Regions from separate parts of the Halomonas sp. AOP12-B1-6 genome, predicted to be linked through region 1. Evidence: predicted binding sites of a transcription regulator. Region 1 holds the regulator's gene; each other region holds the start of a gene.
What was found. The regulator PhoB, encoded in region 1, activates phosphate uptake and scavenging genes when phosphate is short. The targets are predictions, from matches to a motif close to TGTCATANNNNTGTCANA.
Positions count from the first base shown of each region.

Region 2: ACT3TR_RS11735 (esterase-like activity of phytase family protein) is a predicted target of PhoB. The motif match lies at 3,900-3,917, and genes of this name have one in related genera.
Region 3: ACT3TR_RS09780 (DUF6482 family protein) is a predicted target of PhoB. The motif match lies at 5,674-5,691, and genes of this name have one in related genera.
Region 4: ppk1 (polyphosphate kinase 1) is a predicted target of PhoB. The motif match lies at 3,958-3,975, and genes of this name have one in related genera.

Region 1 is NZ_JBQSYK010000002.1:662,900-670,456, reverse strand. It holds gene ACT3TR_RS08425 (LysR family transcriptional regulator) at 1-152, opposite strand, end outside; gene ACT3TR_RS08420 (hypothetical protein) at 251-607, opposite strand; gene ACT3TR_RS08415 (HU family DNA-binding protein) at 607-879, opposite strand; gene ACT3TR_RS08410 (NAD(P)/FAD-dependent oxidoreductase) at 990-2,204, opposite strand; gene ACT3TR_RS08405 (chorismate--pyruvate lyase family protein) at 2,351-2,890, shown strand; gene ubiA (4-hydroxybenzoate octaprenyltransferase) at 2,926-3,816, shown strand; gene phoB (phosphate regulon transcriptional regulator PhoB) at 3,928-4,617, shown strand; gene phoR (phosphate regulon sensor histidine kinase PhoR) at 4,620-5,906, shown strand; gene ACT3TR_RS08385 (hypothetical protein) at 6,214-6,525, shown strand; gene ACT3TR_RS08380 (hypothetical protein) at 7,131-7,433, shown strand.
Region 2 is NZ_JBQSYK010000003.1:574,852-582,408, forward strand. It holds gene pyk (pyruvate kinase) at 1-581, opposite strand, end outside; gene ACT3TR_RS11720 (ureidoglycolate lyase) at 704-1,192, opposite strand; gene ACT3TR_RS11725 (bifunctional allantoicase/(S)-ureidoglycine aminohydrolase) at 1,210-2,034, opposite strand; gene ACT3TR_RS11730 (YfcC family protein) at 2,388-3,836, shown strand; gene ACT3TR_RS11735 (esterase-like activity of phytase family protein) at 3,990-5,300, shown strand; gene ACT3TR_RS11740 (MurR/RpiR family transcriptional regulator) at 5,379-6,242, opposite strand; gene puuE (allantoinase PuuE) at 6,268-7,203, opposite strand; gene ACT3TR_RS11750 (aspartate/glutamate racemase family protein) at 7,525-7,557, shown strand, end outside.
Region 3 is NZ_JBQSYK010000003.1:147,703-155,259, reverse strand. It holds gene rnr (ribonuclease R) at 1-694, shown strand, start outside; gene rlmB (23S rRNA (guanosine(2251)-2'-O)-methyltransferase RlmB) at 697-1,482, shown strand; gene rpsF (30S ribosomal protein S6) at 1,691-2,068, shown strand; gene rpsR (30S ribosomal protein S18) at 2,102-2,329, shown strand; gene ACT3TR_RS09800 (hypothetical protein) at 2,342-3,193, shown strand; gene rplI (50S ribosomal protein L9) at 3,209-3,655, shown strand; gene dnaB (replicative DNA helicase) at 3,858-5,246, shown strand; gene ACT3TR_RS09785 (hypothetical protein) at 5,279-5,572, shown strand; gene ACT3TR_RS09780 (DUF6482 family protein) at 5,767-6,069, shown strand; gene ACT3TR_RS09775 (thiol-disulfide oxidoreductase DCC family protein) at 6,088-6,486, opposite strand; gene hemH (ferrochelatase) at 6,683-7,557, shown strand, end outside.
Region 4 is NZ_JBQSYK010000003.1:696,062-703,618, forward strand. It holds gene ACT3TR_RS12210 (phosphoribosyl-ATP diphosphatase) at 1-234, shown strand, start outside; gene tatA (Sec-independent protein translocase subunit TatA) at 378-653, shown strand; gene tatB (Sec-independent protein translocase protein TatB) at 657-1,166, shown strand; gene tatC (twin-arginine translocase subunit TatC) at 1,163-1,954, shown strand; gene elbB (isoprenoid biosynthesis glyoxalase ElbB) at 2,048-2,707, opposite strand; gene hemB (porphobilinogen synthase) at 2,901-3,911, shown strand; gene ppk1 (polyphosphate kinase 1) at 4,065-6,254, shown strand; partial or broken gene ACT3TR_RS12245 (hypothetical protein) at 6,261-6,344, opposite strand; gene ACT3TR_RS12250 (LysR family transcriptional regulator) at 6,512-7,450, shown strand; gene ACT3TR_RS12255 (ATP-binding protein) at 7,413-7,557, opposite strand, start outside.

The DNA.
Region 1 (7,557 bases):
TCCATGAGGGTCGCCCCCAAGGCTTCTTCCAGCAATGAAATTTGCCGGCTAACTGCCGAGGGAGCAATGTCTAAGCGCGCCGCTGCGCGGCGCACCGAGCCAGACTCCAGGGTAACGCGGAAGTAAACTAAGCGTTGATGAGGTATATCCATCGAGAGCTGTTATACCTCTGCGCTGTTTTTGGCTAAACGCGTTTAGCCAGAACCGTTACCCAATGCCGCTTGATTGGCTCTAAGCCGATAGTGCCTTACTACAGATACTTGAGCAGTTTCTGCAGCTTGTTCATATCAGCAGAGTCGCCGACTAAGCGGACGTTTCCACTCATCATGCCGTCGAGAAAGGCCTGCTGTGTTGGCTTTTTGAGTACTTTCAAGGCGGTAGCTTGATCGCGGAAGCGTAGCTCAAGATCTAAGTCTACGGGTAGCCCTTTACCGGTATGGATGCTTTTCGGCGTCATCCGGTAGTGGCGGGCAATACTTAGATCTTCGGTGGCTATTCCCCAGTCCAAGCCGCGCATGCGCTCTAGCTGCTCACGAAAGCGCGGCTTGCGGCGCAGGGCTCGTTTGAGCATTAAGCCCAGTAGCCACAGCGTCAGCTTGAGCTTCATTAGGAAACGGCGTCCTTCAGTGCTTTACCAGGCTTAAAGGCGACATTTTTGCTGGCTGCAATTTGCAGCGGTGCACCGGTTTGTGGATTCTTGCCGGTACGCGCAGCGCGTTGGCGAACTGTAAAGGTGCCAAAACCAATCAGAGCAACATCTTCACCTTTGGCGACGCTGTTGGTGATTTCATCCAGAATGACATTCAGTACTTGGCCAGCTTTGTCTTTAGACAGGTCGGCACTCTCAGCGATAGCAGCAGCGAGTTCAGGTTTGCGCATAAGGAATCTCCCTTTGATAAAAATCGAACGTATAAAACGAAGGTATGTTATTGGGTGCGTCACCATGACTAGGTTAGCTTAATCTAGCTTAGTCGTGAACGCGGCGAAAATCAGCCTAGCAGCGCAGGTGCTGCTCTGGAAAGCTCCACTTTCCTTCTCACGCAGCCGCCTGTCAACGCAAAACCAATCAAATGCCCGTCTTTATCTTCCGCCAAGGCACTGATATCGCCGCCTTCGCCTTCAATTCTCCAGCGCTCAGGAGGAGATGGAGCCGGGTAGGCAACCACGGGTAATAACGGGGTTTTAACCACTACCGGCCACGCGCCAAAGCTTACGCGGGTGGGGGTGCCGGCCAGGGTGGCCGCAAGGGCTTTGGCGCTTGCTTGCAGCGGCTGTACGTACATGGCATTCACCCCGTCGACGCAGGCTGCATCGCCTAACGCATAAATATTGGGGTGCGATGTGCGCAGGTGGCGATCTACCACAATGCCGCTAGATGACACCGTTAAACCTGCCGCTTCGGCAAGTGCTGTGCGCGGGGCAAGGCCCGTGGCCATCAAAATGATGTCGGTGCTTAGTACGGAGCCGTTATCCAAGTGGAGCGCAATATCATTGGCGTGGCTGAGCGCTATCGATTCAATGGTGCGGCCTAAATAAAGTCGGATACCCGCGTCGCTGAACGCATCGCCTAAGGCGTGACCTAATGGCGGCGGTAACAGACGCGCAAGCAGATTACCTTCGGGGGCAATGATGGACACTGGGTGGCCGCTGGCGTGAAGGTCGTTAGCGAACTCACAGCCGACTAGCCCGGCCCCCACAATGGCTACCCGTGAATGTCCGTGACTTAACGCCTGATGAAAGCGGCGATAGTCGTCCAAATCGTTGACCGTAAAACAGCGTGAAGCAACGCTAGGCTCGCTGCTAAAAGGCATTCGAGGTGCCGCTCCGGTCGCTAACACCAATGTTTCATAGCTCAGCCGCTCTTGCCCTGGCGCATTGCCTAAAAGCACCGCATGGTTATCCACATCCAGTGCGTTGACATGGGTGTGGGTAACTACTCGGGCGTTTAGCTCTTCGCCAAGCTCTGCGGCGCTTCGCTGAGCTAATTTCTCGGGCGCTAACCCTTTACTAAAGCCGGTAGAAAGCAGGGGTTTGCTGTAATCGTCGCCGCTGTCAGCGCTGATCAGCGTGATAGAGCGTGTGTCGCCCTGCCGTCGCAGTGCACGAGCAAGACCTATGCCTGCCATCCCCGTGCCAATAATCACCAGCGCAGCGCGAGACGATAGCGGTGTCGTTGACATTATCTGTGTATATGATGCGGGCATGCAGACATCCAAAAGGTCGCTAAAAGAGTTATTGAAAGAGTTATTGAAAAAGCTGCTGAAACCAAAGCCTGTTAGAGCGTCATGTTACACTAGCTGCTCCCGTTATTGCCCTGGAGAACTCGGTGACATCACCCGCTGGCCGGCAAATGTATCTCTTTCCACGCTGGCGCCCCGTCCATGCGGCGCGCCCCGCGATGAGCTCTCCATGGTGGCAGTGGGTAGCCTCCACCGATTCGTTAACCGCTCGTTTAACAGCCGCAGGCGGTGGCAAGCCTTTTCGGGTGCGTTTACTGCGCCAAGGTGTGGGATGGCCGCTGCCCGATGAAGCCCAGGCGCTGGGGATTGGCCCTAAACGCTATGCATGGCTGCGTGAAGTAGCGCTGTGTTTAGATGAAACGCCGTGGGTGGTCGCGCGCTCAGTAGCGCCGTTGACACAGCTAAAAGGCCAGCGTTTAGATCGTTTGGGCGAGCGTTCGTTAGGCAGCTGGTTATTTCGCCAGCCAGACTTAGTGCGAGGGCCATTAGAGGCGACAACACAACGCCCGCCTTTTGCTAGCCTACATGGGGTCGAGCAGGATTGTAGCTGGGGCCGCCGCTCCGTATTTACGCATGGTGGCCTGTCGTTATTGGTACAAGAGTACTTTTTGCGGGCAATGGCGGATGACCTTGATCTGCCTTCGCGCTAGGCTAGCAGCTGCGTTTTCTTTTTCGTGAGGTAAGCATGGATCGTTCACTGTTGCGGCCGAAGGGATTGGCTCGCGTGGCAGACTTTTTACAGCTGATGCGCTTGGATCGGCCCATAGGCACGTGGCTATTAATGTGGCCCGCTCTTTGGGCGCTATGGATTGCCGCGCAGGGCGTGCCGGGGCGCAATGTGCTGCTTATTTTTGTTGCCGGCGTTTACGCCATGCGTGCCGCAGGCTGCGTGGTGAATGACTATGCCGACCGTCATTTTGATGGGCATGTAAAGCGCACTAAAAATCGTCCTCTAGCCACCGGTCGTATTAGCGAAACCGAGGCCCAGCTGCTGTTTATCGCATTGATCGCGATATCCTTCATTTTGGTGCTGCTGACCAATTGGTTCACGGTGATGCTCTCGCTGGGTGGCGTGCTGCTAGCGATTATTTATCCGTTTATGAAGCGCTATACCAACCTTCCTCAGGTCGTGCTGGGCGCCGCCTTTGCTTGGGCGATCCCCATGGCGTTTGGCGCTGTGCTGGGCTATGTCCCGCTGGAGGCTTGGCTATTGTTTTTTGCTAATGTGGTTTGGACCGTGGCGTACGATACCCAGTACGCCATGGTGGACCGCGACGATGATTTAAAAATCGGTATTAAATCGACAGCCGTGCTGTTTGGTAATGCGGACCGCGTCATTATTGCTTTATTACAAGTGGTGACGTTGCTGCTATTAGCATGGGTAGGGTGGCGAGTGGGTCTAGGCGGTTTTTTCTGGTTAGGACTCGCGGGAATGGCGGCCACTTTTCTGCATCAGCAGCGGTTAATTTTTCACCGTGCCCGAGATGCGTGCTTTCAGGCGTTCCTCAATAATTTTTGGTCAGGTTTGTTTATTTTCGCGGGTATTGCGCTAAGTTGGTGGCCTGTGGCGGGCTAATAATCGCCGCTGTCATGTAACTGTCATCAAGTCATGGTGTTATCGTCATCGATATGTCATTGAGCTATTTTTCATTGAATTAGCTCTCTTTGCACCCCTTGAGGCTCTGGTATGACTGCCAAGACCGTTTTGATTGTCGATGATGAGGCGCCGATCCGCGAGATGATTGCGGTAGCGCTGGAAATGGCTGACTATCGCGTGCTCGAAGCGGATAACGCTCAGGATGCTCATGCTTTGATCGTCGACCACCAGCCTGATTTACTGCTGCTTGATTGGATGATGCCTGGCACCAGCGGTATCGAGCTTGCTAGGCGCTTAAAGCGCGAAGAAGCCACTGCTGAGATTCCCATTATTATGCTGACCGCTAAAGGCGAAGAAGATAATAAGATTCAGGGGCTTGAAGCCGGTGCTGATGACTATATTACCAAGCCTTTTTCGCCTCGCGAGTTGGTGGCACGGCTTAAAGCCGTTTTGCGTCGTGCAACGCCGCGTGGTGTTGAAGATCCCGTAGAGGTTAATGGACTGCTGCTTGATCCGGTGAGTCATCGCGTCAGCTCCGATGGTAAGGCGCTTGAGATAGGCCCAACGGAATATCGTCTGCTGCAGTTCTTTATGACACACCAGGAGCGCGCTTACACACGTAGCCAGCTGCTTGATCAAGTGTGGGGTGGCAACGTGTACGTTGAAGAGCGCACGGTAGATGTACATATTCGCCGGTTGCGTAAAGCGCTAGGCGAAACCCATCAAAATCTGATTCAAACGGTTCGGGGCACCGGTTACCGTTTCTCTTCACGGGTATAAATGTGCGCCTATGGAGCCGTGAACTGTGGCAACTGGCCTGGCTCGCCACGCTGGGGACAAGCATTGGCTGGCTATTGGATGCAGCGGGGCTGGGGCTGGCTTCTGGACTGGCAGTGTATCTGTTTTATCACTTGCGGCAGCTGCGCGCGCTGTATCGATGGCTAACCCTGCAACCCCATGATGAACCACCTGCTGCCCAGGGGATATGGGGCGAACTGTTTGATCGCTTATATCGCTATCAAAAAAGCCAGCGCATTACACAAAGTCGGCTGCGTGCCACTTTGGCGCGTATTCAAGAGTCGTCAGAGGCGATGCGCGATAGCGTCGTTATGCTTGACCGCCACGGAGATTTAGAGTGGTGGAACAGCGCTGCAACCACGATGCTTGGGCTGCAGACGGCCCACGACCGTGGCCAGCACATTACCAATTTACTCCGCGATCCGGGCTTTATAAGCTACTTCAACGCCCGCCACTATAGTGAACCGCTAACGCTAACATCGCCCATTGATGAGCGATGCATTCTGCAGTACCAAATTACCCTGTACGGCGACGATGAGCGGCTAGTGATGGCGCGAGATATCACGCGTCTGCATCGTCTGGAGCAGATGCGCCGCGATTTTGTGGCCAATGTATCCCACGAGCTGCGTACCCCTCTCACCGTGCTTTCTGGCTATTTAGAAACCTATGGCGATCTTGCCGAGCAGCTACCTCCGCGCTTAGGTAAAGGTATTCAGCAAATGCAGGAGCAGACGCAGCGAATGCAGAACCTGGTCAATGACCTATTGCTGCTGTCCCGGTTAGAAATTGACCAAAGTGGTAAGGATCATCAGCCGTTGTCGCTGGGCCCTTTGCTACAGAGTGTTCGTGAGGATGCGCTAGCGCTATCGGATCAGCGGCATACCATCACTATTGCGCTTGACAGCAAGGCACGTCTGCTAGGAAGCGAGCAGGAAATGCGCAGCGCGATTTCTAATCTCGCGTTTAACGCTGTTCGCTACACGCCGCCAGGGAGCCACATCACGTTGCGCTGGAAAGATAACCAAGCTGGCGGAGCCTGTATTGACGTTGAGGACAACGGCGAGGGAATTGATCCTGTGCACATCCCTCGGCTGACCGAACGCTTCTACCGCGTTGATAAAGGGCGTAGCACGACGACGGGCGGTACTGGTTTGGGCTTGGCAATTGTCAAACACGTGCTGCTACGCCATGATGCTCAGCTATTGATTGAATCTCACCCGGGTAAGGGTGCTTTATTCCGCTGTACATTCTCCGCTTCGCGCCTTAGCTAGCCCTAAAATGCCTGCTGCACAATATTTGTAGAAGTGTGCAATATTGGCATGTAAGATTGGTAAAACTTTACTCATGTGTCATTTTTACACACTATTTGGGTGCGCTTTATCGCTAATTAAGATTTATTTCGTAATCTTATTTTTTATAAGTTTTTGATAATTATTGTTTTTATTTTATTATATTAGATTTTGGCATGTCTGCTGCAGCGAATATAAGCAAGTAAGAGAGATGACCGCAGGAATTGCTGGCTGAACTTAGCCTTTCTTTCTTACGTTAAGCGGTTTAAACAGCGATCGGAGGTGGAATATGATGTCCAAGGAATTACTCAAGAAAGCTGGCATTCTAGGTTTAACGTTTGGCTTGATGGCTAGCCCGCTAGCGTTCGCAGAATCTGAGCAAAGTACATCTATTGATCAGAACCAAGATATTACTGCGGATGACGAGGCGATGGATCCGCAGGGTACTCACACGGATACCGCCAGTGAGCAAAATCAGCACGATTTAACGCATGATGTTGGTGATGACGCCAGCGATATGGATCCAAACTCTACTAGTAATTCAGATGATGCTAATTTTGATAGCACAGAAGAGTTGCCTGAAGAAAATAGCGGTATGTAATGACCGCACTGAAAGATAGTACTGAGAGCCTGTAAAGACTCTGCTATAGGGATGTTTTTAGATTCAAGGATGAATCAATAGGAAATCAAAACGTTAGTGAGGGTAACATCCACGGTTGGAGTCCCGCACAAGGAATGGAAGCTAGCGTTAGCATTACCTATCTGCAAGCTAGACATTAAGCCTCACCTCCGGTGGGGCTTAATTTTTTGCTGTCTGCTGTTTTTTTACTGCCCTTAGCTTTTTTCAATGTTGCTCGTTAAATATGGTTAACTGACTGCGCGCCTCTTTAGCGATATCGATCATCCCTATATTTTTTCAACTCAGCAACGCTGCTTTTTTCTAGCTGTGTGTCAAAAAGGCACATGCAAACTTGCGCATGTGACATTTGTGCACAGTTATTTAGCGTGGTTATTGTTTTTGCGTCATATTATTGTGCGCAATGTATGTGTTATATGCTATTGATTAATAGTATTTTTTATAATCTATATTAGTTGTGGCATTCTTTATGCTTACTAAGGGTAAGGAAGATGATTAAGTTAAAAAGTTTGCCATGAAGGCGCTTCTTCTTCCACGCCAGCGGTATAAACAGTTTCAGGAGTGTCAAAATGTTAAATATTTTTGTTAAAAAAGCAGCTTTAGTGGGTATTTCACTAACGTTATTGGCTAGCCCCTTTGCATTTGCAAATTTTTCAATTAATGCGAACCAAGATCGCGCAGTTGATATTGAGCCCATTCAGGCCCAGTCAGAGCGCACAGTAGGCCAGGCTGACGTTAGCCCATCCGACTTAATGTATGATGAAGGCGACTATCCTGCGGTTATAAAGGCTGAGTCAACGAATGCCAGCGTTGATGTTGATTTTACGGCTAAAGACTTAACGCATGACGAAGGCGATGGACAGGTTTGGTAAGCGATTTGCAATCGTAGAGTTATATGACGCCTTTGACCCCGCCTATGCGGGGTCTAGTTTTTTGTATCCAATATTATTTTAAATAAAGATATGATTTTTCAGCTGTTTTAAATATTTTTATTTT
Region 2 (7,557 bases), on a different contig from region 1:
ACGCCAATCTCGACGGCAGTTTTCAGATCTTCTTTATCTTTTTCAGTCAACGCTGGGGCAGAAAGCCCACCGCCCTGCTTGTTGATGCCTTTATGGTTGGAAAGCTTGCCGCCCACGACCACAACGGTATACACCTGCTGGCCGCTGACGCGAACAACGTCTAGAACGACGCGACCATCATCCAGCAACAGGCGATCACCTGCTGAGACATCTTGCGACAGCGTTGTGTAGTCGCAGCCCACCTGGTGAATATCACCTGCATCGCCGTCTAGCGCCATATCGAGAATAAACGGCTGGCCTTCTTTGAGCACCACCGCACCATCACGAAAACGGGCAATACGGATTTTGGGACCTTGAAGGTCGCCCAAAGCGGCAACGCTACGGCCTAGCTTCGCGGCGATTTCACGTACCTGCATTAAGCGTCGACGGTGATCATCGGCGGTACCATGAGAGAAATTTAAACGCACCACATCCACGCCCGCAGCAAGCATGGCCTCCAATACGCCCTCACGATCACTGGCAGGGCCAAGAGTGGCGACAATTTTGGTACGACGGATCGAAGAAAAGTGCAGTGCGCTCATAATATTCCCACCATGCGAATTAGCCTGTAGTGACGCTATTGGATAACGAGACTCTATTGAATAACACTAGCTTATCAGTTTAACGCGCTCTATATGACAGCGGTACCACTCACAGGCACGGATTATTCCAAGGTCACGGTTATCGCCATGGGAAACTCTTCGCAGTTATTGCCGTCACCGCCTCGATCTACCACCAAAAACTCGCCTTCTCGTTCCAGCACCGATTGAACGGCATGCCAGGTGCCTGCACGGTAGTTGACGCCTTGATGGCCGTCGGTCACAAAGGCACGCACGTCACCTGAGTTAATATGCTCGCCGGGAGTGGCCACCACCACGATAAAGCGCTCTTCATGCAGCGGCATAAACGCCTGGCTGCCTTGAGGGTGGCGCTCTAAAAACGTCAGTTCAAGCGGCAGTGTGATCGGCTGACTGATAAAAATGTTGATCAGCGTGTGGCCGTTTTCACCCAGCGTTTCCACCTTAGCGAGGTCATGATGGCGCTGGGTACGACCAGCGTTGATAGGGAACGACGCGGCGTTGCGCGCATCAATCACATCGCCAAAAGGGGCAAACGCCTCTGCCGTTAGCGGTGTAGCAGTGAGTTTAAGCATTGCGTTGTCCTTACACGTTATTTCAGACGAAGGGCGGGATGACGATTAACGTCTTTATATAGCAGATAGCGGAACGGTCCTGGCCCACCGGCGTAACAGGCTTGGGGGCAGAATGCGCGCAGCCACATAAAGTCGCCGGCCTCTACTTCAACCCACTGCTGATTAAGGTGATAAACCGCCTTACCTTCCAGCACGTAAAGGCCATGTTCCATCACGTGGGTTTCATCGAAGGGAATAACGCCGCCCGGCTGGAACGTTACAATGGTCACATGCATATCGTGGCGCACATCATTAGGATCAACGAAGCGTGTCGTCGCCCAGCTTCCGTTGGTGCCTGGCATTTCAACAGGGGCAATGTCTTGCTCATTGACCACAAACGCTTTAGGCACGTCGAGCCCTTCGACAAACTCAAAGGACTTACGAACCCAATGAAAGCGCACTGCTGCTGCTGATTCGTTACGTACCTGCCAATCACTGCCAGGCGGTATAAACGCATAGCCACCGGGCACCATGGTATGGCGCTCGCCCGCTAATATAAGCGTTAACTCACCCTCCACCACAAACAGCACGCCTTCAGCTTGAGGGTCCAGCTCAGGCTTATCGCTACCGCCGTTGGGCTGCACTTCCATAATGTACTGTGAGAATGTTTCAGCAAAGCCTGATAGCGGCCGCGCGAGCACCCACAGGCGCGTGCCTTCCCAGAACGGTAAATTGCTTGTCACTATGTCACGCATCACGCCTTTAGGAATCAGCGCATAGGCTTCGGTAAAAACAGCGCGGTCAGCGGTTAACTGCGTTTGCGGCGGATGACCGCCCGTGGGAGCGTAGTAAGTAGCTGGCATGATTGGTCCTATCTGATTTTATTAAAATAAAGAAAACATCTTGTATACAAGATCTGCGACACACATTAAAGCGATCTTTCGCAAAGCCCTTGTGAAACACTCCTCCCAATAGTAACTTCTTTAGAAACTTTCGTTTCATAATTCTAAAACCATACGAACCATGCTTCAAATGGCAATGTTTCAAATGACAGTGTCTCAAATGACAGTGCTTCACCGTTTGGCCCTTGTTGATCTAGTGGCTAGACGATGTCATTGCTCGGCTCACACTAGGCATTTATAACTAAGCATTTATAACTAGGCATTTATAACAACGGCTGCCCTCAAGGGTGGCTTTAAATAACGCGAGGCAACGCATGTCCCAACAAATCCCCCCTTCGCCCTCCCCTGAACGCCCAGTGCCTAAGAAAAGCTGGTGTAGAATCCCCGATATCTACGCCGTTTTGTTCATATTTATTGCGCTAGCGGCGATCGCCACGCACTTTGTGCCCGCAGGGCAGTTCGAGCGCGTTCCAGGCCCGGCTGGTCGTATCACCATCGACCCGACCTCTTATGAACAAATAGCCCCCTCTCCAGTGGGCATTGTCGATTTCATGCTGGCGATTCCCAACGGCTTGATGAGTGCCGGGGAAGTTGTCTTTTTTACCTTCATGATTGGCGGCATGTTCATGGTATTGAGGCATACCGGCATTATCGAGATTGGTGTCGATAAGCTGACTAGGCGCTTTGCCCGACAAAGCCTGCTGACCATTCCAGTGCTGATGACAGTATTTGCCCTCATCGCGACCGTTATTGGCACCCAGGAGCTGGCGCTGGTTTACGTCCCGGTAATCCTGCCACTGATGATTGCATTACGCTTTGACTCAGTGACGGCGGCGGCGGTGGCTTTATGTGCCACTACTGTCGGCTTCACTACCGGCGTACTCAACCCCATCAATACCGGCCTGGGCCAGCAGCTTTCAGCACTCCCGCTTTATTCAGGCTACGGGCTGCGCATCTTGGCGTTTATTGTCATGCTGGCGGCGGCCATTTTCTTTGTCATGCGCTACGCCCGCAAAGTGCATAACGAACCATCCTTTAGCCTGCTCAGCAGTGACCCGGGCGAGTCTGAAAAGCGTTCGCTCTATCAGCATGCCGATAATGGCCGCGCACTGGTGGCCAACGGTCGTCAAAAGCTAGCCGCAATCGCGGCCTTTGCCTTCTTCGGCGTGCTAATTTACGGCGTGTTACAGCAAGGCTGGTTCATGATGGAGATGGCCGGGCTTTTCATCATTATGGGGATTGTGGTGGGGCTGATCGCGGGGCTTAACACCGACGAAATATGCGCAGGCTTTAACCAGGGCTTCCGTGATGTGCTCGTGGGAGCGATGATCGCAGGGGTTGCTCGCGGTGTCGCCGTGATGCTGGAAGATGGTCAGATCATGGATACGCTGGTGTTTGGACTGGGCAATCTGGTTGGCGGCCTGCCCACGTTACTGTCGGCTATTGGCATGTTCTTCGCCCAGCTAGGCTTTAACTTCATCATTCCTTCCGGTAGCGGTCAGGCCCTGGTGACTATGCCGCTGATGGCACCGCTTTCCGATATTATTGGCGTCACACGACAAACCGCGGTGCTGGCTTTCCAGCTCGGCGACGGCATTGGCAATATTCTTTACCCAACGTCAGGCTACTTTATGGCCACGCTGGCACTGGCTGGGGTGACGTGGCAAAAATGGGTCAAGTTCTTCTTCCCCCTCTTTTGCATATGGGTGCTGATTGCGTTGGCGTTTCTTGTGTTCGCTCAGGCGACTCAATGGAATGGTTAACCAGTAAACAAAAAACGTTAGCCAAAATAGTCAAAACGGCCAGAAATCAAAAGATCTGCTTTCTGTCATTCAACTATCACCTTTGTTGAAGAAGATAGATGTAGCTGACCCTGCTCAGCTACATCTTATCTTCTTTGCAAAGGTTAAATAGTGATGATGAAACCGATACTCGCCACAGCCTTACTCGCCTTTGTATTTACGGATTCAGCTTATTCTCAGCAGGCCTTTCCTGCCACCTTGTCCAGTCATGCTCAACTGCCCGGCAGCACGTTTGTAGCGGCCCCATCCGGCGCCGCTGAACACTACAACACCTCAGGCCGCTTTACTGGAGAAGAAGGACGTATTGAGCAGTTATACACTAACGTACAAGCCACTGGTTTAGCGCTCCCTTTTCCCAGCCAGCCGCTGCAAGGGTTTTCAGGTATACGCTCGCTTGGCGACGATCGTTTTCTGGTCTTAACCGATAACGGCTTTGGCTCTAAGGCGAACTCTTCCGATATCATACTGATGTTTAACATCATAAACCCCGACTGGAAAACCGGACGCGTCACTATTGAGGAGACCGTTCAACTCTCGGACCCAAACCGCAAGGTACCCTTCCCTATTATGAATGAAGCCACCCCCGGGCGATTTTTGACCGGTGCTGATTTCGACATCGAATCGATCCAGCCGGTGGGTGATACCTACTGGATTGGTGATGAATTCGGCCCCTGGATTATCCAGGTCAATAAGGAGGGTGAAGTGTTGCAAGTGATAGCCACAAACCCAGGCGGCACGATGATGCGCTCGCCCGACAATGCCTTTGCCCTGACCCCAAACCCCGGCGCACCACTTTCAGATGATGTTGTCGTTTTTCGCTCCGGTGGCTATGAGGGTATGGCGCTCTCCGAAGACCACACAACGCTCTATCCATTGTTGGAAAAGCCTGTATGGGACAGTAATGATAATGCCCCGGAAACCATTGATGGCACGCCCGTCTTAAGAATGTTCGAACTCAGCACTGACACAGGCGAATGGGGCGATACAACTCGCTATTACCCACTCGCGTCAGCGGATCATGCCATTGGCGACTTCAATCTTATTGAGGGCACCCGCGGCCTGATTATCGAGCGTGATAGCCGCCAAGGAGACCCTAGAGCAGAGTGGGCGAACGATCCCGCCGAGTTCAAGCGTATCTATCTTATCGACCTCGATCGCACGAACGAGCAAGGTGTGCTTGAGAAAATCGCCTATATAGACCTCATGGACATTCAAGATCCCAACGGCATCGCACCGCGAGGCACGATCGACGGCACGTTTAATTTTCCCTTTGTGACTATTGAGAACGTGGATAGAGTCGATGAAAGAACTATCGTGGTCGCCAACGACAATAACTATCCGTTCTCGATTGGTCGCGAGCAAGGGCAGGCTGATGATAATGAGATGATACTGCTTGATGTGGCAGACTTTCTGAACGCCGAATAGCAAGAATCAGCGTGAGGCTAGGGCGCTAGCGGACATCTTCGCCTCACGTTGAAACGCCAACGATTTCTAACGTATGTGCTAATCGATACTCATGATCGGTGTTTCAAGTTCACTGAGCTCAACGTACATATCGCTGATCGCGCTGATCCGCTCTCGCCCCTCTGCCAGGCGACGGTGTAAAACGCCGTTCGCCAGCAAACAAATCAGGCTATTGGCTGCGGCGTAACTATCAAATGCCGAGAGGCTTTCAAGCGGCGTTTCCATAAACCAGGTGACTTGAGCGGCGAAATTCACCGCGGTTGGATCAGCAATTAATGCGACCTTGGCCGGCGAGCGCTCAAGCGCATCCACCAGCGCAGCAAACGCCGCGGGGCGGCGGCGAAATCCAAACAGCACCACAACATCCTGCTCGGAGAGATCGACAATTTCTTCCGCTAACGACTGGTTAGGATGTGGAACCACCCGCACCTGGGTGCGCGCTTGAATCAACTGCTGACGAAAATGTAGTGCTAACGGGTAGCTGTTACGAAACCCGATCACAACCACATGGCGTGCGCTATCCAGATGCTCTACCAGCGCAGCAAACTGTTCCGACGCTATCCCGTTCAAGCAGCGCTGCAGATTTTCCTGCTCGCGCTGCAAATGACGCTGGAACGGCGCGCCGGCCTCTTCCTGCATGGCATTTGCGTCGATCACTAGCGGCACGCCTAAGTTGCGCAGCTGGCGGGCATGGTCTTTAACGGTACGATAGCTCTCAAACCCCAGCCGTTTGAACAGACGGCTGACCGTGGATTTAGATACCCCGGTCAAGCGCGCCAAATCGGCCGCGCTATACACCGCCAGATCGTCAAAGTGGTCGAGAATGAAGCTCGCGACGCGCTGCTCCTGGGCACTTAACTCGTCAAACTGAGCGGTAATACGCTGTCCGATATGCGGCGTCATAACATCCTAATAAACTAGTTTAATGTCACGTTGATGCGGGATGATGCTCGGCCCAATGGCGGGCGATATCAACTCGCCGCGCAACCCAAACGCGGTCATGGCTTTCGATATAATCTAAAAAGCGCTGCAATGCTCGAAAACGCCCAGGCCGCCCAAGTAAACGACAGTGCATTCCAATAGAGAGCATTTTCGGCGCCTCTTCCCCTTCTGCGTAAAGCACATCAAAGGCATCACGTAGATAGGTAAAGAAGTGATCTGCGGTATTGAACCCCTGCGGGGCGGCAAAGCGCATATCATTAGTGTCGAGCGTGTAAGGCACAATTAAATGATTATGATCACTGCCCTGACTATCGGTGACACGAGTCCAGAAGGGTAAATCATCGCCGTAATAGTCGCTATCGTAAAGGAAGCCGCCCTCGTCCAGCACTAGCTTGCGCGTATTAGGGCTATCGCGGCCGGTGTACCAGCCTTGCGGCTTCTCACCATAAAGCCGCTGAAAAATCTCCATGGCCTGCTGAAGGTGCGCCCGCTCAACGTGCTCCGAGACTTCTTGATAGTGAATCCAGCGATAGCCATGGCAGGCAATTTCGTGGCCTAGCTCTTTAAACGCCTGAGCGACGTCAGGATTACGCTCCAGCGCCATCGCCACGCCAAATATTGTGAGCGGTAAATCACGTTTTTCAAATTCGCGCAGAATGCGCCACACCCCGGCCCGCGAACCATATTCGTAAATCGACTCCATGCTCAGGTGACGATCAGGATAGGCTGGTGCGCCGATAATCTCAGATAAAAACTGCTCTGAGCCTGAATCACCATGCAGTACGGAATTTTCGCCGCCCTCTTCGTAGTTGAGCACGAATTGGACGGCAATCTTTGCCTTTCCGGGCCAGTTAGCGTGGGGCGGATTTCGTCCGTAACCGATTAGGTCACGAGCGTAGAGGTTCGAAGGTGATGACGACATGCATAGCTCCTTGATTCCAATTCTTAGCTATCGCTGGATAAAACATAGCCGAGATAGCGCGCTTAGAGAACCTGCAAACAATTTGTATACAAAATAGCGGCATTGACGATCAACCGCAACGCGCCCACAGGCTAGTAGACTGGAATCCACAGGTCTTTTTCACACTAACAATGAATCTATCAGCCGCACCCATAGCCACTAGCCGCCATTTCTGGCTGTCTTTTTTATGACCAGCTCAATTTAGTTACTTGCACTACGCTGAAAATCGCCCTATTTTCGTATACAAGAAAATAAATATTGTTTACATGCGGATTACTTATCATGCATATACGAATTATCAACCCCAACACCACC
Region 3 (7,557 bases), on a different contig from region 1:
GCACTTCACCTCGCCCATTCGCCGTTATCCTGACCTGTTGGTGCATCGCGCTATACGGTCGGTTATCCGCGGGCCGCGCCAGACCAACACAGTGTTACGCGTTGAGGGTGCGCCGGTTGAGCCGCCGAGCAAATGGTGCCCTTATACGTTTGAACAGATGCTTGAGCTGGGCGAGCACTGCTCGATGACTGAGCGCCGTGCCGATGAGGCCACGCGTGATGTCGAGAGCTGGCTGAAGTGTGAGTTTATGTCCGACAAGCTTGGTGAGATGTTTGAGGGCACCATTGCATCGGTTACTCAGTTTGGTCTGTTTGTACGCTTAGATGCCTTTTACGTAGAAGGGTTGGTTCACGTAACCTCGCTGCCTTCCGACTACTATCATTACGAAGCTGAAAAGCACCGCCTCAAGGGCGAGCGGACGGGCACTACTTACCGGTTAGGCGATGGCCTTACTGTCCAAGTGGCCCGCGTCGATATGGACGATCGTAAAATCGACTTTGGCCTCGGTGATGAGAAGCCTCGGCCGCGCCGTCAGCCCCGTAAGAGTCGCGGTGCAGAAGAAGGCGCTGGCTCTACAGCGGGAGGAGCGAAGGCTGCTGGTGCCAAAGCCTCTAACGGCGATCGGCCTGCTGTGCGTCGCGGCCCTCGGCGCACGCGCACTGGTCCGCGCAAGCCATCACCGAATAAGGGTTGAGCATGAAACCGGCATCGTCTCGACGGGGGCCTAAGACTCCCGATGGGTTAGATCAAGTGTATGGCGTGCACGCTCTGCAAAGCCTTCTGGATCGAGGTGAATCACCGCGTGAACTTTGGGTGCAGCAGGGCGCAGGTAGCCGCTTAAAAGAAGTCGTTGCTCAAGCTCAGGCGCGCGGTGCTCGCGTGAAGGAGCAGCCGCGAGATATGCTGGATCAGTTGACCCAGGGCGCAGCTCATCAGGGCGTCGTCGCTTTTTGCCCACCGCTGACGCCTGAGGGCGAAGAGTCGCTATGGTTAAAGCTGCGTGCCTGGCCGTCATCAACGCCGCCGCTTTTGCTGATTTTAGACGGTGTAACCGACGTGCATAATTTTGGCGCCTGCCTACGCAGTGCCGATGCCGCCGGTGCTCACGGCGTGATTGTCGCGAAAGATAAAGCGGCGCCGCTGAATGCCACCGTGCGTAAAGTGGCCTGCGGCGCTGCCGAAGTTGTTCCGGTGTACCAAGTCACCAATTTGGCGCGTACCCTCGCCAAGCTCAAAGATGCGGGCGTTTGGATAACCGGTACGGCGGGTGAGGCGGAGTCCAGCTTATTTGCAATCGATATGACTGGCCCGACCGCTCTGGTGATGGGCGCTGAAGGCAAGGGCATGCGTCGGTTAACCCGTGAAGCATGTGACAACCTCGCTAAGCTGCCGATGGCGGGTGAGGTGTCTAGCCTGAATGTGTCGGTCGCGGCCGGAATTTGTCTGTTTGAAGCTGTTCGTCAGCGGCAGCTTGCAAGTTAACCCCCGCGCCACTAAGATACACGCGCCCGTTTGTATGCAAGCGGGCGTTAGCTGTGAACAGTGGTAATTGAAATAAACGATCTGTTTGATGCTTCAGTGATTGCTTATGCGGCCACTGAACACTTCAGTTAACTCCTTGCTTCCCAGTCGTCGTTATCTGCTTTAGCAGTGGCACACTAAGGAAGCTGTCAAACCGCAAGGAGATTCCATGCGTCATTACGAAATCGTGTTTATGGTCCACCCGGATCAAAGCGAGCAGGTGCCGGCTATGGTCGAGCGCTACACCAGCATCGTTACTGAAAATAGCGGCACTGTGCACCGTCTAGAAGATTGGGGCCGTCGTCACTTGGCTTACCCGATCAACAAGATCCACAAAGCCCACTACGTGCTGATGAACGTCGAATGTGCTGGCGAGACTCTCGAAGAAATCGAGAATATCTTCCGCTTCAACGACGCCATCATCCGCAGCCTGGTTGTACGCTGCAAGGAAGCTGTTACTGAAGCTTCCCCGATGATGAAACCGGCAGAAGAAAAACGTCCGCGTCGCGAAGAAAAACCGCGCGCTGAAGAAGAAGAAACTGCCTGATTTTTTTCACTGCACGTTTTAAGGAGCTAGTCCATGGCACGTTTTTTCCGTCGCCGTAAGTTTTGCCGTTTTACTGCTGAAGGCATCAAACAGATCGATTATAAAGATCTGGACACGCTGAAGGCTTACGTCACCGAAACCGGCAAGATCGTTCCAAGCCGTATTACCGGTACCAAAGCACGCTATCAGCGTCAGCTGGCGACCGCTATCAAGCGCTCGCGCTATCTGGCACTGCTGCCCTACTCCGATAGCCACCAGTAAGCGTTTAACGTGATGCTGGCACTAGCCCGATGGCTGATGCGGGGCACGCCCTACGCTGCAGGCGTGGCGGCCCTGGCAACGCTAGTGCCTTGGCTGTTCTGGTTAGGAGCAGCCATTGCCGCGCTGATGACCTTACGTAAAGGCTTTGCGCCTGCACTACCGGTGATCATCGCAGCAGCGCTACCGGCTGGCTGGTGGTGGGCCCAGGGAGATGTGATTCCGCTTGCTAGCATATTGTTGGTAACGCTGATGGCCGTCATCCTGCGCGAAAGGATGCGTTGGGGAGAAACATTGATTGTGGGGACATTGGTCGCTGTGGTCATGGTTCAACTTGGCATTTTTTCACCGCCAGGTGGTACAGAGCTAATGCTTGAGCAATTGCGAGAAGGTTCGCAAGAAGTGGATCGCATGCTCACGGAATTTGCCAACCAAGGCTACGATACTCAAACCATTGCCGCGCTGGTAGTGGGGGGAGTTACCGGGCTCGTGGTGCTGTTGGCAGCAATAGTGTGTTTAGCGCTTGCACGAAGCTGGCAAGCTGGGTTGTACAACCCAGGCGGCTTTCGCGAAGAGTTTCACGCACTGCGCTTGAGCCCTAAAGAATTGGCCATTTTGGCCGTGATTGGGGTGGCAGGCTCGCTGTTAGGTGTCCACGCGCTGGCCATGCTTGGCTGGATTCCGCTATTGGTAGCTGGCGTTGCGTTAGTGCACGGGTTTATTGGATTAAAGGGGATGAACGGGCTGTGGCTAGTCGCATTTTATGTGCTGCTAATCACGACCTGGCCCACGATTCTCATTGTGCTGCTGTTGGGGCTGATTGATACATTCGCGAACGTTCGCGCACGCCTTGCCCGCAGCAACTGACAAGAGGTTTACGAGATGGAAGTCATTCTGCTCGACAACATTGGTAAGCTGGGCGGCCTGGGTGACAAGGTCACTGTTAAGCCTGGTTATGGTCGTAACTATTTGGTGCCTTACGGTTTAGCCGTACCGGCCACCAAAGACAATATCGAAGCGTTTGAAGTGCAGCGCGCTGAGCTCGAAGCACAAGCCGCTGAGCGTAAAGCTGAAGCTGAAGCGCGTGCTGAGCAGTTGAACGACATCGAACTGTCTTTGGTTTCCAAAGCAGGCGACGAAGGCAAACTGTTTGGTTCGATTGGTCCACGTGACCTGGCCGACGCGATTTCCTCTGCTGGCATCGATGTTGCCAAGAGCGAAGTACGTATGCCGAATGGCCCGATTCGCCAAACTGGCGAATACGACATCGCGCTACACTTGCACGCTGAAGTGGATGCCGTTGTACGCGTGGTTGTCGTCGCAGAGTAATTCTTTGCGCTGACACGTACGCCTCAAAAGGCGCGGGTTTTCCCGCGCCTTTTGTTATTTCTGGACGTTGCCTAAATTATCCAGTTCATTAGCGCCGGGTACTTTAAGGCAACATCTTGATGATGTGGGTCGTCGCGCGGTATGGGCTCGGCTAAGATAAGCATCTTTACTGGGTACGTTGTCGTATTTAAAGGAGCTTGCCATGCAGGACACGCCTTCTGCTGATAAAGAAACGGCCGCGCTAAAACTGCCGCCGCATTCGCTTGAGGCAGAGCAGTCGGTATTAGGCGGGCTCATGCTGGATAATCAGGCGTGGGATAACGTCTCTGAGCGTCTGGTGGCCGATGATTTTTATCGCTATGAACACCGATTGGTGTTCAATGTGATGATTCATTTAGCCGAATCCGCACAGCCGTTGGACGTGGTGACGATCTCTGAGGCCCTGGAAGCACGCGATCACTTGGATACCGTGGGTGGCCTGGCATTTCTGGCCGAGCTTGCGCGTAACACGCCGTCTGCCAGCAACATTCGTGCCTATGCCGATATTGTGCGTGAACGTGCCACGCTGCGTAAGCTGATCCGCGCGGCTAATCAAATTGCTGACAGCGCCTTTACGCCTCAAGGGCGTCCGGCGGATGAGCTGCTCAATGAAGCTGAGCGGTTAGTGTTCCAAATTGCTGAGGAACGCCCTAAAACGGGCGGCCCTATTGGCATGAGTGAGCTGTTAACCAAAGCCGTCGACCGTATTGATGAGTTGTTTAACCTGAAAGGTGAGATGACCGGTCTTTCGACGGGTTTTCGTGACCTGGATGATATGACCACGGGTCTGCAGCCGTCGGATATGGTGGTTATTGCCGGCCGGCCATCAATGGGTAAAACCACGTTTGCCATGAACCTGGTCGAGCATGCGGTCATCGCCAGCGACAAGCCGGTGATGGTGTTCTCGATGGAGATGCCCGCGGAATCGTTGATGCTGAGGATGCTGTCTTCGCTTGGTCGGATTGACCAAACTCGTGTTCGTACCGGTCAATTAGAAGACGAAGACTGGCCACGCTTAACCTCTGCGGTGAATCTGCTCAAAGATAAGCAGCTGTTTATCGATGATACGGCCGCATTGTCGCCCAATGAAATGCGTTCCAGGATGCGTCGAGTAGTTCGTGAGCATGGCAACATTGCGCTGGTCATGATCGATTATCTTCAGCTAATGCAGATCCCTGGCTTCAGTGAAAACCGCACCGGTGAGATTTCTGAAATTTCGCGTTCTTTGAAAGGCTTAGCGAAAGAATTTAATTGCCCGGTCGTCGCGCTTTCACAGCTGAACCGCTCGTTGGAGCAGCGTCCTAACAAGCGTCCTATTATGTCGGATCTGCGTGAGTCGGGCGCTATCGAGCAGGATGCTGATGTTATCGCTTTTGTTTATCGCGATGAAGTTTATAACCCTGACAATCCCGACAACCAGGGGATTGCCGAGTTAATTATTGGTAAGCAGCGTAACGGACCTATCGGTACGGTACATATGGCGTTTATTGGTAAATATACGCGCTTTGAAGATTTAGCCCCGGATAGCTACGGCGATTCGTTTGGCGATTAACTTGATGTGCAATGCAAAAATGGGAGTAGCAAATGGCAGGTGGATTTCGGCGCGGTAATCGGCAGCGTCTTCCTAAGCTTGAAGGTCGCGGTGAGCTACAGTCACTAGAGCGGGAAGGGCCTTTCAAAGAGTGGCTGGGTATGCCGGACCTTTATCGTTACCACCTGGTAGTGGAGGGCGAGAGATACAGCTATCAAACCGAAGACGGAGAGGTTCCCGTCACCGTGGGAGATAAAGTAGTTTTCCGCTATAAAGAAACGAAAGGCGGCAATTGGATTGATCGCAATTCACTGGGTAAAGCGATCGACCCCTCTGAATATCAGTAATTAATCGCATTTGTTGACGCTTTGGTCTGGAACTCTCTTGCACTAGCGTCGTCTTAGTTGTTGAATGTCATAAAACTGAAAGCTGTCATGAAACTGAAAGCTGTCATGACAATGTAATAATAGGGCAACTGAAATGTCATAGGGCACAGCCATGCTGTGCCCTATTTAGTATGTATCAATAACAGGAGTGAACCATGGAGTTGAAAGATCTTAAACAGTTTGTCGCCAGCCACGACAACTTCGAAATACGCGTGATTATCCATTCGGGTAGTCGTTTTTATCAAATTGAGTTAGAGGATGTTGAAGGCGAGCGCCATATGTTAATGCAGCGCAATAAGCCGATGCTGTTCCGTTCGTTAGATGATGTTTATATGGAGCTTAAGCGTGCCGAGATTCATCGTGCTTATTTAGTCCAGCACGTGCCTCACGATGAAGTCATTGGTCGCGACACGCACTACAGTGAGCCACTTACTTCGCGTATGCCGCTCGTCTTTTAACGCGTTTACGCCACCTTGCTAAGCTTTAGATTGACGTTTTTCCCACCACTGCCCGATTCGTATTCGGCGACGGGCAAAAAACCGGTAACCCGCGTTCATTAGGCCGCGTATCCCCGGCAAGCACGATATCCACACTAGCCGCCGGTAGCCCAATACTGCATACAGGGCACGGCTGGCATCCATTCCGATATACCACTTTCCCTGACTATCGTGTAAATGCAGCTGCCCCATCATGGCGGTGAATTCGCATCCGTGCGTTTGCGCGTTAAAATACTCATCCTGAATATCCACTAATGCGATGTGGTCTATGTGGTGATGTTTGGCTAGCCAGGCAATTTCTTGGCGGCAGAAGGGGCAGTGCCCATCGTGAAATAGAGTGACCGGAGGGCGGGCCTTTAATGGCGTAAAACGGTTCATAATGATTCGCCTATCGGTAGCTATTTTCAAAATAGTTATACAAGCAGTAATTGTAGTATAACTTTATGCCGACAGTATGCCGATAAGTGATAGAATTTGCGTGAGCCGCTTGGCAATTAAGTCGCCATATTTTGTGTCTTTTTATTTTTTTAATGACCTTTTTTCAATTGTTTAGGTATTTTCGGGAGTAAATGTAATGACCGAAAGCGTCGTCAAGGATCAGCCTGGGGCAGGGCGTTTAGCGCACGCGTCCAGTGATCACCCGCCGGTGCCGCGTGCCAAAGTGGGTGTTGTGCTCGCAAATCTAGGTACGCCGGATGCCACTGACTATTGGTCCGTGCGTCGTTACTTAAATGAGTTTCTCTCTGATCCGCGCGTGGTCGACTATGCCCGCTGGAAATGGCAGCCGCTGCTGCAACTGCTTGTGTTGACTAAACGCCCATTCTCGTCGGGTAAAGCGTATCGCAGTATCTGGAATAACGACAAAAATGAAAGTCCGCTACTGACCATAACTCGCGCGCAGACCGAGAAAATGACAGCGCGCTTAAAGGCGCTTTATGGTGATGATGTTGAAGTTGATTTCTGTATGCGTTATGGAAATCCTTCAACCCAAAGTGTGCTGACGCGCTTAAAAGAGAAGGGCTGCGAAAAAATCGTATTTTTCCCGCTTTATCCTCAATACGGCTCACCAACGACAGCATCGGCTAACGACCAAGCGTTTCGTACGCTGATGAAGATGAAGTGGCAGCCTTATATCCGTACGGTGCCCGCGTATTTTGACCATCCTACCTATCTTCGGGCTCTGGCTAACTCTGTGCAAGAGGCGTACGCCGAGTTGCCGACGCGTCCAACCAAGCTGGTGGCTAGCTATCACGGAGTTCCTGAACGCTACCTGAAGCAAGGGGATCCTTATCACTGCCAGTGTCAGAAAACAACGCGGCTGCTGCGCGAAACACTCGGCTTTAGCAAAGAAGAAGTGGATACCGCCTTTCAATCGAAGTTTGGCCCCGAGAAGTGGCTGGGGCCGGCTACCGTTAAGCACGTGGCTGAGTTGGCTCAACAGGGGCACAA
Region 4 (7,557 bases), on a different contig from region 1:
TTGAACAAGATACTTGAAAAAGTGGGCGAAGAAGCCACTGAAACTGTGCTGGCGGCCAAAGATGCAGAGCACGGCGGTGAGGCTGAGCGCCACGCGCTGATTTCTGAAACGGCCGACCTGTGGTTTCATAGCTTGGTGATGCTGTCTCATTTGGATCTTGATCATCAAGCCGTTTTAGACGAGTTGGCAAGACGCTTTGGCATTTCAGGTCACGATGAAAAAGCCTCTCGCTAGCAATAATATCGACGTTATGGCTACGCTTGGCGTAGGCTTAGCTTACCGGCACCAGTAGTCAGGAAGCATGTAGCTACTGAGCATTCAGTCGCCTAAGCATATAGTGACTAAGAAAGTTAACCTGTACCCATGAGGAAACGCATATGTTAGGTGGTATCAGTATTTGGCAGTTGCTGATTGTTCTGGGCATCATCATCCTAATTTTCGGCACCAAAAAGCTGCGCAATGTAGGCACCGACCTCGGCGGGGCGGTCAAAGGCTTCAAGAAAGCCATGCACGACGAAGAAAAAAACAAAGAGGCTGATAGCGAAGATCCCCATCAGCCGAATGCCAAAGTCAGCCACGAAGAGCCTGGCAATACGTACGATGTGCAGGCTGAAGAGAAGCGTGCCGCTGAACGCAACGAAGAGCGCAAGTAACGCATGCTAGATATCGGCTTTCTTGAGCTCATGCTTATTGGCATTGTCGCGCTGCTGGTGCTTGGCCCAGAGCGCCTGCCACGCGCTGCCCGTACGACGGGTCTATGGATCGGCAGAATCAAGCGCACGGTATCTGGTATGCAGCGCGAAATCAGCGCCCAGTTGGAAGCGGAAGAGCTGCGTCAAAAGCTTAACGATCAGCAGAAAAAGCTCAACGACAGCTTGCACAAAGCGAAGCTGGATGTAGAAAGCATTGTCGATAAACCCACGACAACCCGGGCTAAACCGACTAGCGCAGCAACGCCACGCGAAACATCACAGCCTGAAACACCGCAGAGCGAGATGCAGCAGCGCGCTGCCCAGGCCAACTCTCACTTAGATGACGCGCTGGAAACGGTGCGCGAAGAGGCACCTGCATCCTCCCCAGCGCCTCCCCCGGCCGCATCCTCAGTCAAAACAGACGCCACTGAAGCTGAGCGGGCTGCATTTAATAAGGATAGTAATCACCAATGAGTATGTTTGGCGATTCAAAGGAGCCTCAGCAAGATCAACCACAAGCCCCTCTTATTGAGCATCTAATCGAACTACGTTCACGCTTAATACGCGCCGTGGCTCTTATTTTGGTGATTTTTTTGGGCCTCTATGCCTTTGCCAACGACATTTATACCTTTGTCGCTGAGCCATTGATGGCGCTGCTGCCCGAAGGCTCGCAGATGATCGCGACTGAAGTGGCTTCACCCTTCTTAGCACCGTTTAAGCTGACCTTAGTCGTGGCCGTGTTTATTGCCATTCCTTTTGTACTGCATCAGGCGTGGGCGTTTATTGCACCGGGGCTTTACGATAATGAGAAAGCCCTCGCTATTCCTATCCTGGTCTCAAGCATTGCGCTCTTCTATGGCGGTGCAGCGTTTGCTTATTACGTGGTGTTCCCGCTGCTGTTTGAGTTTTTCACCCAGACAGGGCCGGAAAACGTCGCAGTGATGACCGATATCAACCAGTATTTGAACTTCGTTCTTAAACTATTTTTTGCCTTCGGCGTAGCGTTTGAAATTCCTATCGCGACTTTTTTGCTAATTCTTTCTGGCGCCACCACAGTAGAAAGCCTGTCCAAGAAGCGTCCTTATATCCTGCTGGGCTGCTTCGTGGTGGGCATGCTGCTTACGCCACCGGATGTTATTTCACAGAGCCTGCTGGCGATTCCGATGTACCTGCTTTACGAGGTTGGTCTGCTGTTTGGTCGCCTAGTACGCAAGCGCAAAGCGGAGAAAGAGGCGGCGGAAGAGCAAGAAGACATGCTATAGCGAAGGCACTAATGACGTAGATATCGAAAAGCCGCCGCCATTAATCATGGCGGCGGCTTTTTATATCTACCGTTAACAACCTCGCAATAGTCCTTAATCCATCATTTCTGCGATACGATCGACGAGCTTAAAGATGCCGGTGGCAGCTTCACTGATGCGCGTTGCCAGCATGTACGCGGGTGTCGTTACCACGCTGTGCTCAAAATCAACCACGATATCTTCTACGCTACAGGTGCGGTGCAGCCCGCCCATGGCGCTAATAGCACCGGATACCGCCGGGTCATTCCCCACCGTGACGGCAATACCATCCCCCAGCAGGCGGGGCACCAGTACCGGAGCAATACACATCAGGCCGATAGGCTTGGCTTCTTGACGAAAGCCCGCCAGCGCCTCTTTCAGCGCGTCTAGCACCTGCATATTATCGCTGGCACTGGCAAAGTCTGAAAGATTTTTGGCGACGCCAAAACCACCGGGCACAATCACCGCATCGAAGTTATCCGCATCCAACGCCTCTAGGGGGCTTATTTCCCCCCGCGCTAGGCGAGCAGACTCTAGCAGCACGTTACGCTGCTCGCCTTCAACAACCTCTTGCGTAAGATGATTAACAACATGCTGCTGATCGATATCGGGGGCAAAGCAGCGATACTCAATACCCAACTGGTCTAAGCGCAGCAGCGTCAGCGTGGTCTCATAAATTTCAGAACCATCGTAAACGCCGCATCCGGCTAAAATGACTGCCACCTGTTTGGCCATGCCTATCTCCTTATTATCCGAAACCACGTAGAGTTTGCCGAACGCACTACCGCAAAGCTGTTGCCCACTTTAGTCAGTGTGGTTGTTTGCCACAAGGCGTCTTTCGCCGCAGGGTATGGCTGATATACTGCCGGCAGGCCTTCGGGCACTCTTATTTAACACCCTCATTTGCGATCCTTAATGGAGACAACCTTTGAGTGCACTTACTCCCCGCCACTTTCCTGCCACGCGCATGCGCCGCATGCGCCGTGATGATTTTTCACGCCGCTTAATGCAAGAAAAAACGCTGACGCCCTCCGATCTCATACTGCCGGTCTTTGTTCTTGAAGGTAAAAATCAGCGTGAACCCATAGCTTCGATGCCCGGCGTGGAACGGCTTTCAATCGACCTACTCATTGAGCAAGCTCGCGAAGCGTTTGCATTGGGCATTCCCGCTCTGGCACTGTTTCCGGTCGTCGGCCCTGAGCAAAAAAGTGAGCTAGCCGAAGAGGCCTATAGCGCCAGCGGACTGGTGCAGCGTAGCGTGCGCGCGCTAAAAGAAGCGCTGCCTGAGCTTGGTATTATTACGGATGTGGCGCTTGATCCCTATACCATTCATGGTCAAGACGGCATTTTAGATGAGCAAGGCTACGTGCAAAACGACCGCACCGTAGAAACGCTGTTGAAACAGGCGCTTTCCCATGCAGAAGCCGGTGCCGACGTGGTGGCGCCCTCTGACATGATGGATGGACGCATTGGCGCAATTCGCCAAGTACTGGAGCAAGAAAACTTACACAACGTGCGGATCATGGCGTACAGCGCGAAGTATGCATCGCACTACTATGGGCCATTTCGGGATGCGGTTGGGTCGGCCACTAATCTGGGCAAAGCGGACAAGCGCACCTATCAAATGGACCCCGCCAATAGCGATGAAGCGCTGCATGAAGTGGCCATGGACATCAGCGAAGGCGCCGACATGGTCATGGTCAAACCAGGCATGCCCTATTTAGACGTGGTGCGCCGGGTAAAGGATGAACTCAAGGTTCCCACCTTTGCTTATCAAGTCAGCGGCGAGTACGCCATGCATCGCGCAGCCTTCGATAACGGTTGGCTGGAAGCAGAACCCGTCATACTAGAGTCACTGATGTGCTTTAAGCGCGCCGGGGCAGACGGCATTTTGACCTATTTCGCACTTGATGCGGCCCGGCTATTGCAGCAAGGCTAATGAAGTACAGCGTCGCTAAGCCGCTTATTGGCATGATGTTGAACAAGATGACAATCCAGTGACACGTATTTGTCATCTTCTCCCCGCATACTGCGCTGATCTATCAGTATCAGGCTATGATACGTTCGAGCCATCGACGCGGGGAGATCCACCATGGACGAGCACGTTTCCAGTCCACCATTATCGCCTACCGATCAAACCAGCAGCGACGGCGATATGCCGCTACGTATAAATCGTACGCCCACCGGCGTCCAGGCGCGTGAAGCGCTGCCTGAAACCGATCTTGACGACACCCAACTCTACTTCAACCGCGAGCTGTCGCATTTACAGTTTAATATCCGCGTATTGGAACAGGCGCTAGACGATGCGCATCCGTTACTCAACCGGCTGATGTTCCTGCTTATTTTTTCCTCTAATATGGATGAGTTCTTCGAAATTCGCGTCGCAGGCCTCAAACATCAAATTGCCTTGGGCGATACAACCACGGCAGCCGATGGCCGGTTGCCCAAAGCAGTACTAGCGGAAATATCCCAGCTCGCCCATGCGCAAATTGTCCGACAATATCAAATTCTCAACGAAATGCTGCTGCCCGCACTGGAAGCTCAGGGGCTACGTTTTCGCCGGCGAGATCAGTGGACCAGAGCGCAACAAGCCTGGGGCAGAGCCTTTTTTGATAACGAGATTATGCCGGTCATCAGCCCGATTGGCCTTGACCCGTCGCACCCTTTCCCACGGCTGGTAAATAAAAGCCTCAACTTCATTGTTGAACTGGAAGGCAAGGATGCCTTTGGCCGCGTAGGCGGCATGGCGATTTTGCCTGCTCCGCGCTCGCTACCAAGGCTAATGGCACTGCCCAAGGAGCTATGCGAAGAAGGCTTTTCAGAGTATGTGTTTTTATCATCGATGATTCATGCCCACGCCGATGAGCTATTTCCCGGCATGCGCGTACGCGGCTGCTATCAATTCCGCCTGACCCGCAATGCCGATATGAGCGTCGACCCCGAAGAAGTGTCTGACTTAGCCTCAGCGCTGCGCGGTGAGCTGCTGGCGCGGCGCTATGGCAGTGGCGTACGGCTGGAAGTAGCCGACAACTGTCCGGATGGCTTAGCCAATTTTCTGCTGCGCCAGTTTGAGCTTGAAAATGATGATTTGTACCGCGTTAAAGGTCCGGTCAACTTAACGCGCATGATGTCAGCCTTAGGCGACGTTGACCGCCCTGAGCTGCTTTATCGCCCGTTCATTCCCAGCATTCCCAAAGCACTCAAGGCAGGCAGTCTTTTTGATGCCATCGCGAAGAACGACATTCTGCTGCATCATCCCTTTCAGTCATTTTCACCGATTGAAGACCTGCTGCGCGAAGCGGCTCGCGACCCCCATGTGTTGGCGGTAAAGCAGACCCTTTACCGCACCGGGGCAGACTCGCCTATTGTGAGTGCACTAGTGGAGGCGGCCAGCCAAGGTAAAGAGGTCACCGTGGTGATTGAGCTGCGAGCACGCTTTGATGAAGCCGACAACCTGCAGCTTGCTTCACGCCTTCAAGAAGCCGGCGCCATCGTCGTTTACGGCATTATGGCCTATAAAACCCACGCTAAAATGCTGCATATCGTGCGCCGTGAAAAGGGCGAACTGTGCTACTACGCGCACCTTGGCACCGGCAACTATCACTCCAAAACGGCCAAGCTCTATACCGACTATAGCCTGCTGACCGCGAACAAATTGCTGTGCGCTGACGTACATAAAGTGTTCCAGCAGCTTTCGGGAATGGGCCGCGCGCGTAAAATTGATACGCTGCTCCACGCCCCCTTTACGCTGCACGAGCGGTTAGTCGAAATGATTGACCGTGAAGCGCACATTGCGCGTCAAGGAGAACGCGGGCACATCATTATCAAATGCAACTCGTTAACCGAGCCTAAATTAATTAAAGCACTCTATCGCGCCTCCCAAGCGGGCGTAGAGTGCGACCTGATTATTCGTGGCATGTGCTGCCTGAAACCCGGCGTGCCCGGCGTGTCAGACAATATCCGCGTGCGTTCCATTATTGGCCGGTTGCTGGAACACACCCGCGTATTTCATTTTCACAATGACGGCAAATCAGAAACATGGTGTTCAAGCGCCGACTTTATGTCACGCAACATGTTTCATCGAGTGGAAACCTGCTTTCCGCTGCTAGATAAAAAACTCGCTATCCGCGTGCGCAAAGACCTTGAAACCTATCTGGTCGACAACTGCCAGAGCTGGCTACTACAAACCGACGGCAGCTACCAGCTCCAAAACCCTGGCGAGAGTAACCCCATCAGCGCTCAAGAAACGCTGCTTTACGCCTATGCGTCAAAAGCTAGATAACGAACACATTGGCGTAGGGCGAGGCACATCATCAAAGATAACCGGCGGCCTTACGCACCGTGCCCCATAGCTTTGCACCCAGCCGCAGCGGGCTCGCCGCTAGGCCCCCATGCAGGGATAGCCGAGAATATGAGAAACTGTCATGATGATATCTGCCAACGTGAATTATTTCACAAAGTCTGACCATAAACTAAAATGAATAAAAATACCTTTTTTAATGACAAAGATGAAATTTATTCACACAAAAAGGTTAAGCCATGATTGAACTGCGCCACCTTCGCACGCTGCTTGCTCTGCGCGAAACTGGCTCGCTGGTCGATGCTGCCGAACGCGTCCATCTGACTCAATCGGCACTGTCTCACCAGCTCAAAGATTTAGAGGGCCGCGTCGACAGCGCGTTATTTATACGAAAAACGCGCCCGGTGGAATTTACGCGCGCGGGACTGCGCCTGCTCGCCTTGGCTGATCAGTTATTGCCTGAGGTACGTAAGGCAGAACGGGACTTAGCGCGCTTAGCGGGTACCGAGCAGGGCCGGCTGCATATGGCAATCGAGTGCCACAGCTGTTTCCAATGGCTGATGCCGACGGTGGACTACTTTCGTAACCATTGGCCAGAAGTTGAAATCGACATCCCCAGTGGCCACCATTTCGACCCGCTACCGGCGCTCGCCCGAGAGCAGCTAGACCTCGTCATCACCGCTGATCCTCAGCCGCTTGACGGCATTCACTATGCCCCGCTGTTCCGCTATGAAGGATTACTGGCTATCGCTCGACAGCATGCTTTTGCGGGCCAAGGGTTTATTGAACCTCAGGCGCTCGCGGATGAAACGCTGATCACGTATCCCGTCGAGCAGTCGCGTCTGGATATTTTCAGCCAATTTTTACATCCAGCCAACGTCCGCCCGCGTGAAATCCGTACAGCAGAATTAACCATTATGATGATGCAGCTGGTTGCGAGCGGACGCGGCGTATGCGCACTGCCTAGCTGGGCGCTAACCGAGTACCTGGAGCGTGATTATGTTAGCGCGGTGAAACTGGGCGAGCACGGAGTATGGAGCACACTTTACGCGGCGATTCGCGAAGAAACGCGGGAAGCACCCTGGATGCAGGATTTCTTACGCACTGCTCGCGAGACATCTTTTGCGGTGCTCTCAGGGATTAAGCCGGCGGATCTCGACGCGGAATCAGCAGCGTAAAACGCGCCCCGCCCAAGTGGGGGCTATTATCGACGGTAACGCTACCGCCGTGGCTAGCCATAACTTTCTGCACAATCGAAAGCCCCAGCCCGTAGCCGCCGGAGCTC